3 regions of the Bacillus sp. ABA4_010 genome follow, and region 1 is predicted to be linked to each of the others. Evidence: a T-box and tRNA genes for the amino acid it is inferred to sense, from the RefSeq annotation. Region 1 holds a T-box; the other regions hold tRNA genes.

Region 1 (2,320 bases):
GTGCTCCCGCTTCTTGAAGCTTTTGTGTAATTGGCTTGTTTGCTTCATCATAGAACAGACCAGCAAATTCACCAGCTTCTTTTGTCATATAACCTTTTTCATCAACTGGACATAATACATCCAATCCATATTTTTGTCCGATAATAAAGTCATCTTCCCCGTGACCAGGCGCTGTATGAACACAACCTGTACCAGCATCTGTCGTTACGTGATCGCCAAGCATTACAAGAGAATCACGGTCATATAAAGGATGCTTCGCTACAACATGCTCCAACTCTGCTCCTTTAACCGTTCGCGTCACTTCATATGTTTCCCACTCAATTGCTTTTGCGACAGACTCTACTAACTCAGACGCAATAACATATTTACCGCCATTTGCTGCGACTACGCTATATTCAAGGTCTGGATGTACTGAAATACCAAGATTAGCTGGCATTGTCCACGGTGTTGTCGTCCAGATTACAATTTGCTCATCACTGTTCAAGACACCTTTTCCATCTTTAACAGGGAACGCAACGTAAATAGAAGGAGATTTTTTATCATAGTATTCAATCTCTGCTTCTGCTAAGGCAGATTCACTTGAAGGAGACCAATAAACTGGTTTTAATCCTTTGTAAATATAGCCTTTTTTCGCCATCTCACCGAACACTTTAATTTGCTGTGCTTCGTATTCCGGCTGTAATGTTACATACGGATTATCCCAATCACCGCGAACGCCAAGACGTTTGAATTGCTCACGCTGACGGTCTACTTGCTCCCACGCATACTCTTCACATAATTTACGGAATTCAGCGACGCTCATTTCTTTGCGGTTCACTTTTTTATTTTTTGTTAATGCTGTTTCAATTGGCAAACCATGTGTATCCCAACCTGGAACATATGGTGAGCAAAAGCCAGCCATCGATTTATAGCGCACAATAAAGTCCTTCAAAATTTTATTAAGAGCATGCCCCATGTGAATATCACCGTTTGCATACGGAGGGCCGTCATGCAGGATGAAAAATGGACGATCTTTTGTGCGTTCTTGCACTTTTTCATAGATGCTCATTTCTTCCCATTTTTTCTGCATATCTGGTTCACGTTTTGGTAAATTACCACGCATCGGAAATTCCGTTTGCGGCATTAATAATGTGTCTTTGTATTCCATGATTTAGCCTCCATTTTTATATTCAAAATACGGAACGAACTTCGTTACCGCTGCAAGCTTTCCATCGACTACTTTTGGTTCCTTCAAATGAAAAAAGGGACCGTCACAGTCGACTTGCACTACTGATGGACAATAAAAAAAGACCTTCTGCATCCCAAAAAGGGACGAGAAGATCTCCCGCGGTACCACCCTTGTAGACTGTACCTTTATGTATACTAAAATTAGGCAAAGTCCTCTTAAAACATTCTTAACGCGAATGACACGCCATTGTCTACTATTAGTTCGACAAGGAACTCCAGGGTGATGTTCATTTCTTCGTTTTATACCGAGCTCCCACCTTCCTCGATTCGCTATTATAAAACAACTGAAGAAACTACTGTCCCTTTCCTCGTTATACTCGTTATACGAAAAGAAATCGTGATAAAATTATAAAATAATTTTCCTTTAGAAGTCAAGACGACATTGTCAATCTTCTTCTTTTGGATCAAAAGCAGAGACTTCATATTCCATCAAATGATCCCAGTCATCATTATCAAGCATTTCAAGTTGTGCCTCAATCAACATTTTGAATCTTGTCCGGAACACTTTAGATTGCTTTTTTAAGTCCTCGATATCAATCGCGATTTTTCTTGATTTTGATAAGGCTTCATTAATGATGCGGTCTGCATTTTTTTCGGCTTCTTTAATAATGAGCTTGGCTTCTTTCTGTGCGTTTCGCTTAACTTCTTCTCCCGCTTCCTGGGCAATTAAAATTGATTTATTCAACGCTTCTTCAATGCTCGTAAAGTGGCCGATTTTTTCCGTTAGCTCATGAACTTTACCCTCAAGCTCTTTCTTTTCACGAATCAATTGTTCGTAATCTTTAATAACCTGATCCAAAAACTCATTTACTTCATCTTCGTCATATCCCCGAAAACCCTTATTGAATTCCTTGTTATGAATATCTAAAGGTGTTAAAGGCATTATAAGCCACCTCCACGTTGTCTCATTCTCCAATTCTGAACATTAATTTTCGACGTTTTTTGTCTATTTCCTGCTTTTTATGCCGTTTATTTTTGAATTCCGACGACAATTCTCCATTTTTCTTTTTTTGTCTTACCTTCAATGGACAAGATACGGCTTCTGCCATGCCCTCTCAACGAAAGAACATCTCCCTCTTGGCACTCAAAAGAA
Region 2 (2,320 bases), 680 kb from region 1:
TAACCTTGCATGGGATCGTAACTCGCCGGTTCATTCTACAAAAGGCACGCCATCACCCGTTAACGGGCTCTGACTACTTGTAGGCACACGGTTTCAGGATCTCTTTCACTCCCCTTCCGGGGTGCTTTTCACCTTTCCCTCACGGTACTGGTTCACTATCGGTCACTAGGGAGTATTTAGCCTTGGGAGATGGTCCTCCCAGCTTCCGACGGGATTTCTCGTGTCCCGCCGTACTCAGGATCCACTCAAGAGAGAACGAAGTTTCAACTACAGGGTTGTTACCTTCTTCGACGGGCCTTTCCAGGCCTCTTCATCTACTTCGTTCCTTTGTAACTCCGTATAGAGTGTCCTACAACCCCAAGAGGCAAGCCTCTTGGTTTGGGCTAATTCCGTTTCGCTCGCCGCTACTCAGGAAATCGCAATTGCTTTCTCTTCCTCCGGGTACTTAGATGTTTCAGTTCCCCGGGTCTGCCTTCCATACCCTATGTATTCAGGTAAAGATACTGTTCCATTACGAACAGTGGGTTTCCCCATTCGGAAATCTCCGGATCAAAGCTCACTTACAGCTCCCCGAAGCATATCGGTGTTAGTCCCGTCCTTCATCGGCTCCTAGTGCCAAGGCATTCACCGTGCGCCCTTTCTAACTTAACCATTCGCCTTACGGCTACATGTTTCTTACATTAGAAAAGCTTTCACTTTCCTCAGCTATTACTGTTATCTAGTTTTCAAAGAACAATCATTGGTGGAGCCTAGCGGGATCGAACCGCTGACCTCCTGCGTGCAAGGCAGGCGCTCTCCCAGCTGAGCTAAGGCCCCAATATAAAAGTGGTATGGTGGGCCTAAATGGACTCGAACCATCGACCTCACGCTTATCAGGCGTGCGCTCTAACCAGCTGAGCTATAGGCCCATACCATAAGAAAAGAGAATGAAATTCTCTCAAAACTGAACAAAACGTTTTTCGTCAACGATTCTTGTAAAAATCCTTAGAAAGGAGGTGATCCAGCCGCACCTTCCGATACGGCTACCTTGTTACGACTTCACCCCAATCATCTACCCCACCTTAGGCGGCTGGCTCCTTACGGTTACCTCACCGACTTCGGGTGTTGCAAACTCTCGTGGTGTGACGGGCGGTGTGTACAAGGCCCGGGAACGTATTCACCGCGGCATGCTGATCCGCGATTACTAGCGATTCCGGCTTCATGCAGGCGAGTTGCAGCCTGCAATCCGAACTGAGAACGGTTTTATGAGATTAGCTCCACCTCGCGGTCTCGCGACTCTTTGTACCGTCCATTGTAGCACGTGTGTAGCCCAGGTCATAAGGGGCATGATGATTTGACGTCATCCCCACCTTCCTCCGGTTTGTCACCGGCAGTCACCTTAGAGTGCCCAACTGAATGCTGGCAACTAAGATCAAGGGTTGCGCTCGTTGCGGGACTTAACCCAACATCTCACGACACGAGCTGACGACAACCATGCACCACCTGTCACTCTGTCCCCCGAAGGGGAACGCTCTATCTCTAGAGTTGTCAGAGGATGTCAAGACCTGGTAAGGTTCTTCGCGTTGCTTCGAATTAAACCACATGCTCCACCGCTTGTGCGGGCCCCCGTCAATTCCTTTGAGTTTCAGCCTTGCGGCCGTACTCCCCAGGCGGAGTGCTTAATGCGTTAGCTGCAGCACTAAGGGGCGGAAACCCCCTAACACTTAGCACTCATCGTTTACGGCGTGGACTACCAGGGTATCTAATCCTGTTTGCTCCCCACGCTTTCGCGCCTCAGCGTCAGTTACAGACCAGAAAGCCGCCTTCGCCACTGGTGTTCCTCCACATCTCTACGCATTTCACCGCTACACGTGGAATTCCGCTTTCCTCTTCTGCACTCAAGTTCCCCAGTTTCCAATGACCCTCCACGGTTGAGCCGTGGGCTTTCACATCAGACTTAAGGAACCGCCTGCGCGCGCTTTACGCCCAATAATTCCGGACAACGCTTGCCACCTACGTATTACCGCGGCTGCTGGCACGTAGTTAGCCGTGGCTTTCTGGTTAGGTACCGTCAAGGTACCAGCAGTTACTCTGGTACTTGTTCTTCCCTAACAACAGAGCTTTACGACCCGAAGGCCTTCATCGCTCACGCGGCGTTGCTCCGTCAGACTTTCGTCCATTGCGGAAGATTCCCTACTGCTGCCTCCCGTAGGAGTCTGGGCCGTGTCTCAGTCCCAGTGTGGCCGATCACCCTCTCAGGTCGGCTACGCATCGTCGCCTTGGTGAGCCGTTACCTCACCAACTAGCTAATGCGCCGCGGGCCCATCTGTAAGTGATAGCC
Region 3 (2,320 bases), on a different contig from region 1:
CCGTCTCTTCAACTTAACCTTGCATGGGATCGTAACTCGCCGGTTCATTCTACAAAAGGCACGCCATCACCCGTTAACGGGCTCTGACTACTTGTAGGCACACGGTTTCAGGATCTCTTTCACTCCCCTTCCGGGGTGCTTTTCACCTTTCCCTCACGGTACTGGTTCACTATCGGTCACTAGGGAGTATTTAGCCTTGGGAGATGGTCCTCCCAGCTTCCGACGGGATTTCTCGTGTCCCGCCGTACTCAGGATCCACTCAAGAGGGAACGAAGTTTCAACTACAGGGTTGTTACCTTCTTCGACGGGCCTTTCCAGGCCTCTTCATCTACTTCGTTCCTTTGTAACTCCGTATAGAGTGTCCTACAACCCCAAGAGGCAAGCCTCTTGGTTTGGGCTAATTCCGTTTCGCTCGCCGCTACTCAGGAAATCGCAATTGCTTTCTCTTCCTCCGGGTACTTAGATGTTTCAGTTCCCCGGGTCTGCCTTCCATACCCTATGTATTCAGGTAAAGATACTGTTCCATTACGAACAGTGGGTTTCCCCATTCGGAAATCTCCGGATCAAAGCTCACTTACAGCTCCCCGAAGCATATCGGTGTTAGTCCCGTCCTTCATCGGCTCCTAGTGCCAAGGCATTCACCGTGCGCCCTTTCTAACTTAACCATTCGCCTTACGGCTACATGTTTCTTACATTAGAAAAGCTTTCACTTTCCTCAGCTATTACTGTTATCTAGTTTTCAAAGAACAATCATTGGTGGAGCCTAGCGGGATCGAACCGCTGACCTCCTGCGTGCAAGGCAGGCGCTCTCCCAGCTGAGCTAAGGCCCCAATATAAAAGTGGTATGGTGGGCCTAAATGGACTCGAACCATCGACCTCACGCTTATCAGGCGTGCGCTCTAACCAGCTGAGCTATAGGCCCATACCATAAGAAAAGAGAATGAAATTCTCTCAAAACTGAACAAAACGTTTTTCGTCAACGATTCTTGTAAAAATCCTTAGAAAGGAGGTGATCCAGCCGCACCTTCCGATACGGCTACCTTGTTACGACTTCACCCCAATCATCTACCCCACCTTAGGCGGCTGGCTCCTTACGGTTACCTCACCGACTTCGGGTGTTGCAAACTCTCGTGGTGTGACGGGCGGTGTGTACAAGGCCCGGGAACGTATTCACCGCGGCATGCTGATCCGCGATTACTAGCGATTCCGGCTTCATGCAGGCGAGTTGCAGCCTGCAATCCGAACTGAGAACGGTTTTATGAGATTAGCTCCACCTCGCGGTCTCGCGACTCTTTGTACCGTCCATTGTAGCACGTGTGTAGCCCAGGTCATAAGGGGCATGATGATTTGACGTCATCCCCACCTTCCTCCGGTTTGTCACCGGCAGTCACCTTAGAGTGCCCAACTGAATGCTGGCAACTAAGATCAAGGGTTGCGCTCGTTGCGGGACTTAACCCAACATCTCACGACACGAGCTGACGACAACCATGCACCACCTGTCACTCTGTCCCCCGAAGGGGAACGCTCTATCTCTAGAGTTGTCAGAGGATGTCAAGACCTGGTAAGGTTCTTCGCGTTGCTTCGAATTAAACCACATGCTCCACCGCTTGTGCGGGCCCCCGTCAATTCCTTTGAGTTTCAGCCTTGCGGCCGTACTCCCCAGGCGGAGTGCTTAATGCGTTAGCTGCAGCACTAAGGGGCGGAAACCCCCTAACACTTAGCACTCATCGTTTACGGCGTGGACTACCAGGGTATCTAATCCTGTTTGCTCCCCACGCTTTCGCGCCTCAGCGTCAGTTACAGACCAGAAAGCCGCCTTCGCCACTGGTGTTCCTCCACATCTCTACGCATTTCACCGCTACACGTGGAATTCCGCTTTCCTCTTCTGCACTCAAGTTCCCCAGTTTCCAATGACCCTCCACGGTTGAGCCGTGGGCTTTCACATCAGACTTAAGGAACCGCCTGCGCGCGCTTTACGCCCAATAATTCCGGACAACGCTTGCCACCTACGTATTACCGCGGCTGCTGGCACGTAGTTAGCCGTGGCTTTCTGGTTAGGTACCGTCAAGGTACCAGCAGTTACTCTGGTACTTGTTCTTCCCTAACAACAGAGCTTTACGACCCGAAGGCCTTCATCGCTCACGCGGCGTTGCTCCGTCAGACTTTCGTCCATTGCGGAAGATTCCCTACTGCTGCCTCCCGTAGGAGTCTGGGCCGTGTCTCAGTCCCAGTGTGGCCGATCACCCTCTCAGGTCGGCTACGCATCGTCGCCTTGGTGAGCCGTTACCTCACCAACTAGCTAATGCGCCGCGGGCCCATC

The links. A T-box is a leader RNA that pairs with one kind of tRNA and senses whether it is charged. The one in region 1 lies ahead of ileS (isoleucine--tRNA ligase), so its partner is inferred to be a tRNA-Ile.
Region 2: it has a tRNA-Ile gene. The T-box ahead of ileS (isoleucine--tRNA ligase) is inferred to sense a tRNA for this amino acid. The anticodon was not compared.
Region 3: it has a tRNA-Ile gene. The T-box ahead of ileS (isoleucine--tRNA ligase) is inferred to sense a tRNA for this amino acid. The anticodon was not compared.

The regions. Positions count from the first base shown of each region.
Region 1 covers NZ_JBSWUN010000003.1:681,147-683,466, reverse strand. The annotation lists gene ileS (isoleucine--tRNA ligase) at 1-1,147, opposite strand, end outside; T-box leader at 1,305-1,545, opposite strand; gene ACXAEO_RS04680 (DivIVA domain-containing protein) at 1,613-2,110, opposite strand; gene ACXAEO_RS04675 (YlmH family RNA-binding protein) at 2,197-2,320, opposite strand, start outside.
Region 2 covers NZ_JBSWUN010000003.1:283-2,602, reverse strand. The annotation lists rRNA gene ACXAEO_RS01135 (23S ribosomal RNA) at 1-651, opposite strand, end outside; tRNA gene ACXAEO_RS01130 (tRNA-Ala) at 741-816, opposite strand; tRNA gene ACXAEO_RS01125 (tRNA-Ile) at 832-908, opposite strand; rRNA gene ACXAEO_RS01120 (16S ribosomal RNA) at 989-2,320, opposite strand, start outside.
Region 3 covers NZ_JBSWUN010000004.1:18,596-20,915, forward strand. The annotation lists rRNA gene ACXAEO_RS19775 (23S ribosomal RNA) at 1-665, opposite strand, end outside; tRNA gene ACXAEO_RS19780 (tRNA-Ala) at 755-830, opposite strand; tRNA gene ACXAEO_RS19785 (tRNA-Ile) at 846-922, opposite strand; rRNA gene ACXAEO_RS19790 (16S ribosomal RNA) at 1,003-2,320, opposite strand, start outside.